Regions from separate parts of the Shewanella oncorhynchi genome, predicted to be linked through region 1. Evidence: predicted binding sites of a transcription regulator. Region 1 holds the regulator's gene; each other region holds the start of a gene.
What was found. The regulator MetJ, encoded in region 1, represses methionine synthesis genes. The targets are predictions, from matches to a motif close to TAGACGTCTAGACGTCTA.

Region 1 (2,209 bases):
GCCAGTACAAGCAGGACGCTTATTGGGGTAATAACTCGATAACCGACTTCACCGTTAGCACTAAGGCGCTGATACTGCACAGGACTAACGTCGCCATTTTTGTCTTCTCTTTATCGACACGGCCCACTAATCGTCCTGCGACTAAGTAACCTAAAATCACTGAGGGGAGCAGCATCAACGACAGCCACAGATGTTTTAATTCTAATAAGCCAGTGATCGCTAAAATGATCAGTGCAATCATGGAGCTAAAAATGAAGAAGGCCGACAGGGCTGCGCGAAACTGCGAGGCATCTTTGCCTGCCAACAAAATCGCCATCGGTGGGCCACCAATCGCGGCGATATTGCCGAAGATCCCTGAAACCACACCTGCACCGAAGAGGGTTTTCTTATTCACTGGCAGGCTGAATTTATACAGGCTGAGGATCACTGCGACAGTCACAATGGCGGCGATGGATAAACCCAGTATGGGTTGAGGCGCAAACAGCAATAAACTCGCGCCGATAAAACCACCGGGCACGCGGCCTATGAGCGCATATTGCAAGCCATTGAATTCTAAGTGACCGCGTTCACGCACTAAGGTCAGCAGGGCGATGGAGAAACCCATAGCAATAACAGGCGCAGGTACAAGTTGTGGATCGACGATATACAGCAAAGGACTGGCGACAACCGCAAGCCCAAACCCAATCAGACTTTGGGTTAAGGCGCCCAGAAACACGACCAGCGAGGCTAAGGCGAGTGTCTGTGGATCTATCATAGAAAACATAGGATTTCCTATATCCCAAACCACCTCAAGATGGTGAAATTTAAAGTTTGAAGTCGCTTGGGTATAAACAAAAAGGGATCGTTAACGATCCCTATTGATGAGCACTGTGATATGACTTTGAAAGCGACGAGTCGCTATTCCATGTCTTCCCACTCGATTCCCATTTGATCCATCAACAACTTGGCTTCGGCGGGAATGCTGTCTGGGTTATCTTTTGACAGATCTTCATCGTTGGGCAATGGCTGGCCAGTGTAGGCGTGCAAAAATGCCTCACACAACAGCTCGCTGTTGGTGGCGTGACGCAAATTATTGACCTGACGACGAGTACGTTCGTCCGTGAGGACCTTAAGCACTTTGAGCGGAATAGACACAGTAATTTTTTTTACTTGTTCATTCTTCTTGCCATGTTCAGCATAGGGGCTGATGTATTCCCCATTCCATTCAGTCATTGACTCACCTGTTATAACGCTAAATTCGGGGCAGATTTTAAACCCTTACAAAGAACAGTCAAATTATTGCTACTATTTCTTTGTGATTGCAAACAGATTTCTTTATGTTCAGACGTCTAAACGTCTTCACGCCTATTGACGATGGCGTTGGGCTTAGGTACATTTAGACGTCCAGACATCTCTATTAGTCTATCGAATTTAGGAGTCCACCCATGGCAGAGCGTCAATTAGCCACACTGGCAGTGCGTCAGGGTATCGAAAGCGATACTCAATATGGCGCAGTTGTGCCACCGATTTATTTGTCGACTAATTACGCCTTCGATGGTCATAAAAATCCCCGCGAATTCGATTACAGTCGTTCAGGCAACCCAACGCGCTGCATTTTAGGCGAAGCATTAGCGCAATTAGAAAAGGGCGCCACTGGCATAGTGACGTGCACTGGCATGGCGGCCATCACCTTAGTGACTACTTTGCTCGGCCCCGATGACTTATTAGTTGTGCCCCATGATTGCTATGGTGGTTCCTACCGTTTATTTACCAACTTGGCGAAGAAAGGCCAGTTTAAGCTCATTGTGGTCGACCAAACCGACAGCCAAGCGTTAGCCGCCGCCATTGCGCAGAATCCTAAGATGGTGTGGCTCGAAACCCCATCGAACCCGTTATTGCGTGTGGTAGATATCGAAGCCATTGCTAAGGCGAGCCATGAGGTCGGCGCGCTGGTGGTGGTCGATAACACCTTTTTATCGCCGATATTGCAACAACCCCTATTGTTAGGCGCGGATATCGTTATCCACTCCACCACTAAATATATCAATGGTCACAGCGATGTAGTCGGCGGCGCAGTGGTCGCCAAAGACGCGCAAATCGGCGAAAGCTTACATTGGTGGTCGAACACTCTAGGCTTAACGGGGTCAGCCTTTGACAGTTATCTGACCCTGCGCGGCCTGCGTACCTTAGCTGTGCGTATTCGCGAGCATCAAGCCAATGCCCAGCGTAT
Region 2 (2,209 bases), 280 kb from region 1:
TGCTACCGCCGACGTGCGGCGTGAGGAGAACATTGTCTAAACCGCGTAGAGGACTGATAAATTCATCGTCATTCGATTGTGGTTCAACGGGGAATACATCGATTGCGGCACCTGCGAGGTGACGTTCTTTTAACGCAACGGTTAAAGCTTCAATATCGACTACAGTACCGCGTGATGCGTTGATAAAGATGCTGCCCTTTTTCATTGCTGCAAACTCGGCAGCGCCTATCATGTCTTTTGTTTGTGGAGTTTCAGGGACATGTAAGCTTACTACATCAGCTTGTGCTAATAGGAGTTCCAACGAATGGACTTGTTGTGCGTTACCTAGTGGCAGTTTGTCTTCGATATCGAAGAACACGACGCGCATACCTAAGGTTTCCGCCAGAATGCCAAGTTGAGTACCAATATGGCCGTAACCAATCACACCTAAGGTTTTACCACGCACTTCATAGCTGCCCGCTGCGGTTTTCATCCAGCCGCCACGGTGAGCGATAGCGTTGCGTTCAGGGATACCCCGCATCAACATAATGATTTCGCCAATCACGAGTTCTGCAACACTGCGAGTGTTTGAGAAGGGAGCGTTAAATACTGGGATACCAAGGGATTCGGCGGTGGCAAGGTCAACTTGGTTGGTTCCAATACAGAAACATCCTATCGCGATTAACTTCTCGGCACGTTTCAGCACCTCTGCAGTTAATTGGGTACGCGAACGAAGTCCCACAAAATGCGCATCTTTAATGGACTCAAGTAAGGCTTCATCGCTTAAGGAAGCTTTGTGGTATTCGATATTGGTGTATCCCGCACGTTCAAATACATCGACCGCAGATTGGTGGACGCCTTCCAACAGCAGGATCTTGATCTTATCCTTGTCCAGCGAATGTTTCGCCATGATATGGGTACCCTCTAATTAATAGAAATGTTTCTTATGATATGCTCACAACCTTCACCCACCAAAGTAGCACTTTTTTTGCTCAGTGTGGAGGGCTAGATGGCTAAAGTTAATATTCTAAATTTAGAACAATATCGCATAAGAGGAAGAAACATTGAATAACAAAATCGCATGGTGCGGTATTTACCTCTCAGTTTTGGTGTGGTCGGCGATAAAACCCGCAGATCCTTTCACATGGTGGCTCGAAGCCTTGCCTGCATTGATTGCTGTACCGATTTTATTCTTTACTCGTAAACGTTTTCCACTGACACCTTTAGTATATTTTCTCGTCTTAATACACTGCTGTGTGTTGTTTGTAGGCGCTCATTATACTTACGCTGAAGTGCCGTTATTCGACACGATTGCCGATTGGATGGGTTCAGAACGTAATAATTACGATAAAGTGGGTCATTTTGCGCAAGGTTTTATCCCAGCCATGCTCGCCCGTGAAATTATGTTGCGTAATCAAGCTGTCAAACCTGGGGCTTGGTGCGCGTTTCTTGCTACTTGTTTTGTGCTCGCATTTTCGGCGTTTTATGAACTGATCGAATGGTGGGTTGCCGTGACAACCGGCGAAGGGGCTGAAGCCTTTTTAGGGACTCAAGGCTATGTATGGGATACCCAATCCGACATGTTTCTTGCCCTAATTGGCGCAATTGTCGCTTTAGCTTTACTGTCTCGTTTTCAAGATAAACAAATCGCGAGACTCAAGCAGAGGATTTAGCGGCTAAAAGTGGGTGATGCTCTCTGTTTGAGTTGTAAGACTTTCTTCCCTGAAATATATGGTGTGAGTGTGATGACATTGAGTTGTCATACTTTAGTGTTGTTATTGTGTTTTCTTTGTGTTGCAACTTTGGATTGATAACGTCATAGTTAGAAAGTATTAGGTGCTGGGCGTTGGCCAAGTAAAACGGTATTTTTGACTGTTATTCCATTTTATTGTGGTGAGTTAGTCGAACCTACTAGCATTAAACAGGGAATAGTACATTTGGGTGATGTTTTTCAATCGTTAACTAGTCAGAATTAACTAGGTTAATGGAATGTTGAGAAATCTAACTAAAAAGACGAGTCAAACATACCATTTTGTAATCGAGAATACTTTTCAGGGAGGAGAGTCATTGAGCACAATTAATGAATTGGTTTTTTTACACCAAATGGCCGCGCCATGTCATTTAGCGTTACTCGCTGAATCCATAGGTTTGAAAACGCGTATAGTAAAGCATGCGGCTGAACTGGATTTAGACAAGAGTCGCCGTAGTTTTTATCTGATCACCCAAAAAG
Region 3 (2,209 bases), 430 kb from region 1:
TCATGTCAGCTTATTCTCGCCAAACGATCACGCCTACATCATAACTCCTAGGTCGTGAAATAAGGCCTCAACACCTGCGCCCACTCGGCCAATCTAAACGCCAATAGCAGGCACCCTGTTCATCTTGCAGCACATTAATGCTCACCACGGCCGCCACGGTTAAATCGAGTTGACTATAAAACCCCACCGCCCGTTCAACCCCTAAGGCACGCGCCATTAAGTGACGGATCACCCCGCCGTGGGTCACGACCCACACTTGAGTGGCTGGCATATTGTCAGTGGTTTCATTAATGGCACTGTTTTCATTACCCATTTTATGTGAGTCAAGGGTCAATCGTTCAAACTCGGCGGCGAGTATCTGGTCAATCGTCCCATTCACCCGCGACTCAAAACTTGCCATAGTTTCACCATTAGGCGGCGGAGTTTGCCAAGGGTTTTGCCAATACGCCGCTAAGTGTTCGCCCTCTTGTTGATACAGTTCATCGAGCCGACAACCGTCCCAATCACCAAAATCAATTTCCTGTAAACCCGACAAACACTGCGCCTGCAATGGCCTTGACTCAGATATCAGTGCCGCCGTCGAATGCAGCTCGGCGGCAAAAGCGTGGGAAAAATCGGCGCAGCGGCGTGAAGTCGAGCTATAAATCGCGCTACACACGCTGGCCTGTGACTCAACTGCTGCCGACATTTGTTGCCAACCCTTTTTGCTTAAAGGCACATCCACACGACCCCGCAAGATCGCGCCGCCTTCACACTCACCGTGGCGTAACAATAACAATCGAACTTGTTTCATATATGCCTTTTTAGTTAGGGACTAGATGCTAGAAACTCAAGCCGAGGGCCTAAATTCTAGATTCTCGATTCTCGCTCCTAATGCCTTTGACTTTCATCTTGCCCTGACAATCATAAGTCGCGTATTATGGACGTCTATACGTTTAAATGTCCAAAACAAATTTTTAAGAGCAAGTATTCAAAAAAATGTCGGCTGACGACAATAAAATGCACTTAGCATAACAATGGCCGATTTTTGGACTTAACTTAGCTGTATTTAAGGTAATTATTTATGACGATACCCTCAACCAAAGCCAGCCAAATATTAGCAGACATTCGCAAACAGCTTGCAGAGCGCATTCTGATCTTAGACGGTGCCATGGGCACTATGATCCAAGGCTACAAGCTGGAAGAAGAGGACTATCGCGGCGAACGCTTTAAAGATTGGCATACGGATGTCAAAGGTAACAACGACCTCTTGGTCTTATCGCAACCCCACATCATCAAACAAATTCACACCGACTACTTAAACGCCGGTGCCGACATCATTGAAACCAACACCTTTAACGCCACCACCATCGCCATGGCCGACTACGACATGCAGTCGCTGTCCGCCGAAATTAACTTAGCCGGCGCGCGACTCGCCCGTGAAGCCTGTGATGAAGCCTTTGCTGCCACAGGCATTCCACGCTATGTCGCCGGTGTGTTAGGCCCCACTAACCGTACGTGTTCGATTAGCCCTGATGTGAACGACCCAGGCTATCGCAACGTCAGCTTCGATGAGTTAGTGACTGCTTACAAAGAATCCACTAAGGCGCTGATTGAGGGTGGCGCGGATATCATTATGGTCGAGACCATATTCGATACCTTAAACGCCAAAGCCGCGCTGTTTGCGATTGAATCCGTATTCGATGACTTATTCGGTCAGCATTCTAAAGACAGATTGCCGATCATGATTTCGGGCACCATTACCGATGCCTCTGGCCGCACACTGACAGGCCAAACGACCGAAGCCTTTTACAATTCCCTTCGCCATATCAAGCCCTTATCTATCGGTCTTAACTGTGCACTTGGGCCAAAAGAATTGCGCCCCTATGTGGAAGAATTATCCCGCATCAGTGAGTGTTATGTGTCGGCGCATCCGAATGCAGGCCTGCCGAACGAGTTTGGCGGTTACGATGAAACCCCAGAAGACATGGCGAACGTGATCGAAGATTGGGCGCGCGAAGGCATGCTTAATATTATCGGGGGTTGTTGTGGTAGTACGCCTGAACATATCCGCGTGATCCGCGAAGCGGTGAGCCGTCACGATCCACGTATTTTGCCGGACATTCCGGTCGCTTGCCGCTTGGCAGGTTTGGAACCACTGACTATCGACGCCCAATCCCTGTTCGTTAACGTGGGTGAGCGCACCAACGTTACAGGTTCGGCCAAGTTT
Region 4 (2,209 bases), 1.5 Mb from region 1:
CCGCTGTAATTTGTCGATGCTATGAAATAGTCATTTGACTCAATAAAAAAGCCTGCATTCGCAGGCTTTTTTAGTCAATGTCACCCGCATTAATTCGTCTTCTGCTGGCGGGATAAACCTTCCCTCGCCACCAGTTGTAACCAATTTTGGATCAATACAGAGTTAGCACTGTGGCGGCGATAGGCACCAAATAGCGGTCGTTTCAGACCTTCTTGGCCGAGTTTCACCGTAGCGAGACTCAGTCCATGTCCTTCATTAATCGACCAACTTGGCAGTGCGGCTATGCCGTCTTTACAGGCGATGCGTTGCAATAACATCATGGTTAAATCACAGGTTTTTTGCTCGCCTGCCTCTATGCCCGCAGGTTCTAAAAAGTGGCGATAAATATCTAAACGTGTCAACGGCACTGGATAACTGATAATAGGCAAGTGTGCTAATTGCTTAGGAGTGACATAGGCTTCTTTCGCTAAAGGATGATCCTTAGCAACCACTAACTTCACTTCAAAATCAAACAAATGCTGGTAGGCGAGTGAATGCCCAGGCACAGGATCTGAGGTTAATACGATATCCAGTTCACCCATTTCTAAGGCATTGAGCGAGTCGAACAAGTGGCGGCTCGACAAGTCTAACTCGGCAGTTGGATGATCTTGCCTAAATTGCTCCATTACAGGCATTAACCAGCGAAAACAGCTATGGCACTCAATGCCGACACGCAACTGATTGGTTTCGGTTTCCAGCCCATTCTTCAAATCTGTCTCGGTTTCTAACACCTTAGGCAAAATCTCTTCGGCCAGATGCAGCAGGCGTGCACCTTCTTGGGTGAATGACAGTGGCTTACTCTTACGCACAAAAATGGGCGAGTTAATCCTTTGCTCCAACTCCTTAATCTGGTGGGAGAGGGCGGATTGAGTGACAAAACGTTTTTTGGCTGCGCCCGCCAAACTGCCGCTTTCTTTCAAGGCCATTAAGGTTCGCAGGTGTCTTAGTTCGATCATGTTCACTCCAAGTGAATTTCGCTCATGTTGTGCTTGAAATCAATTCGGTTGCTGGAATAGAGACTAACACAATAAACTTCTAGACGTCCAGACGCCCATTATTATTTATCAAGGCTGAAGTGCTGAAAAGTGCCAAGAGAAAACAATCTGGTGGGTGCAAGTGCCGAATGTGGCTTATCTCAAATAAAGGAAGATAGAGTATGCAATTAAATAGTCTTGGGTTTCCCCGTATTGGGCGTCGTCGTGAATTGAAATTTGCCTTAGAAAAATACTGGCGTGGTGAGAGCACTCAGGCACAATTACGTGAAGTGGCGAGTGAACTTCGCCACACCCATTGGCAGTGGCAAGCTGCTGCTGGCATTGAGCAAGTTCCCGTAGGTGATTTTGCCTTTTATGATCAAGTGCTGACCTTAAGCGCGACTTTAAATGCCATTCCTGAGCGTCATCGTGGTGAAGGGGCAATCGATCTCGATACTTTATTCCGCGTTGCCCGCGGCAGAGCGCCAACGGGCCAAGATGCGCCTGCCTCTGAAATGACCAAGTATTTCAATACTAACTATCACTATCTGGTACCTGAGCTCAGCCAAAACCAAGAGTTTTCGATTGCCTATGAGCAGTTCTTTGATGAAGTCAGCGAAGCGCAGTCCTTAGGTTATAAAGCAAAACCTGTGCTACTCGGCCCTGCTAGCTACTTGTACCTAGCTAAAACCGTGGGCCAAGAGTTTGATAAGTTAAGCTTATTACCCAATTTATTAACTGCTTATGTTGACATTTTGGCGCGTTTTGCTGCTCAGGGAGTGCAATGGGTACAGCTCGATGAGCCCATTCTCGCATTGGAATTGGATGGCGAATGGCAAGCGGCGATCACTGAGGCGTATCAAGCCCTCAGCACTGCGAAGGTGAAGATCCTTCTTACCAGTTATTACGGTGGTATCGCACACCATCAAGCGCTGGTATCGGCCTTACCAGTCGCGGGGTTGCATGTCGATTTAGTCACAGCGCCTGATCAATTGGCAGTCTTTGCCAATGCGCTTGGTCAAGATCAAATTTTGTCGGCGGGTGTGGTCAATGGCCGCAACGTGTGGGCGGCAGAGGCGGATTTGATTGCCGAACGCATAGGCGCGGTTGCCCGTGATCTAGGAGATCGCTTGTGGATTGGCACCTCTTGCTCACTCCTGCATAGCCCTGTGGATTTAGAGGTGGAAGCCACGCTT

Region 2: the regulator MetJ is predicted to act here: its motif matches at 978-995, upstream of serA (phosphoglycerate dehydrogenase).
Region 3: the regulator MetJ is predicted to act here: its motif matches at 921-938, upstream of metH (methionine synthase).
Region 4: the regulator MetJ is predicted to act here: its motif matches at 1,068-1,085, upstream of metE (5-methyltetrahydropteroyltriglutamate--homocysteine S-methyltransferase).

Annotation. Positions count from the first base shown of each region.
Region 1 is NZ_CP132914.1:619,948-622,156, forward strand. Features, by position in the region: gene RA178_RS02885 (sulfite exporter TauE/SafE family protein) at 20-763, opposite strand; gene metJ (met regulon transcriptional regulator MetJ) at 898-1,212, opposite strand; gene metB (cystathionine gamma-synthase) at 1,425-2,209, shown strand, end outside.
Region 2 is NZ_CP132914.1:897,036-899,244, forward strand. Features, by position in the region: gene serA (phosphoglycerate dehydrogenase) at 1-889, opposite strand, end outside; gene RA178_RS04100 (DUF2238 domain-containing protein) at 1,044-1,652, shown strand; gene RA178_RS04105 (helix-turn-helix transcriptional regulator) at 2,047-2,209, shown strand, end outside.
Region 3 is NZ_CP132914.1:1,045,866-1,048,074, reverse strand. Features, by position in the region: gene RA178_RS04700 (histidine phosphatase family protein) at 68-793, opposite strand; gene metH (methionine synthase) at 1,064-2,209, shown strand, end outside.
Region 4 is NZ_CP132914.1:4,135,115-4,137,323, reverse strand. Features, by position in the region: gene RA178_RS18375 (HDOD domain-containing protein) at 1-9, shown strand, start outside; gene RA178_RS18370 (LysR family transcriptional regulator) at 90-995, opposite strand; gene metE (5-methyltetrahydropteroyltriglutamate--homocysteine S-methyltransferase) at 1,196-2,209, shown strand, end outside.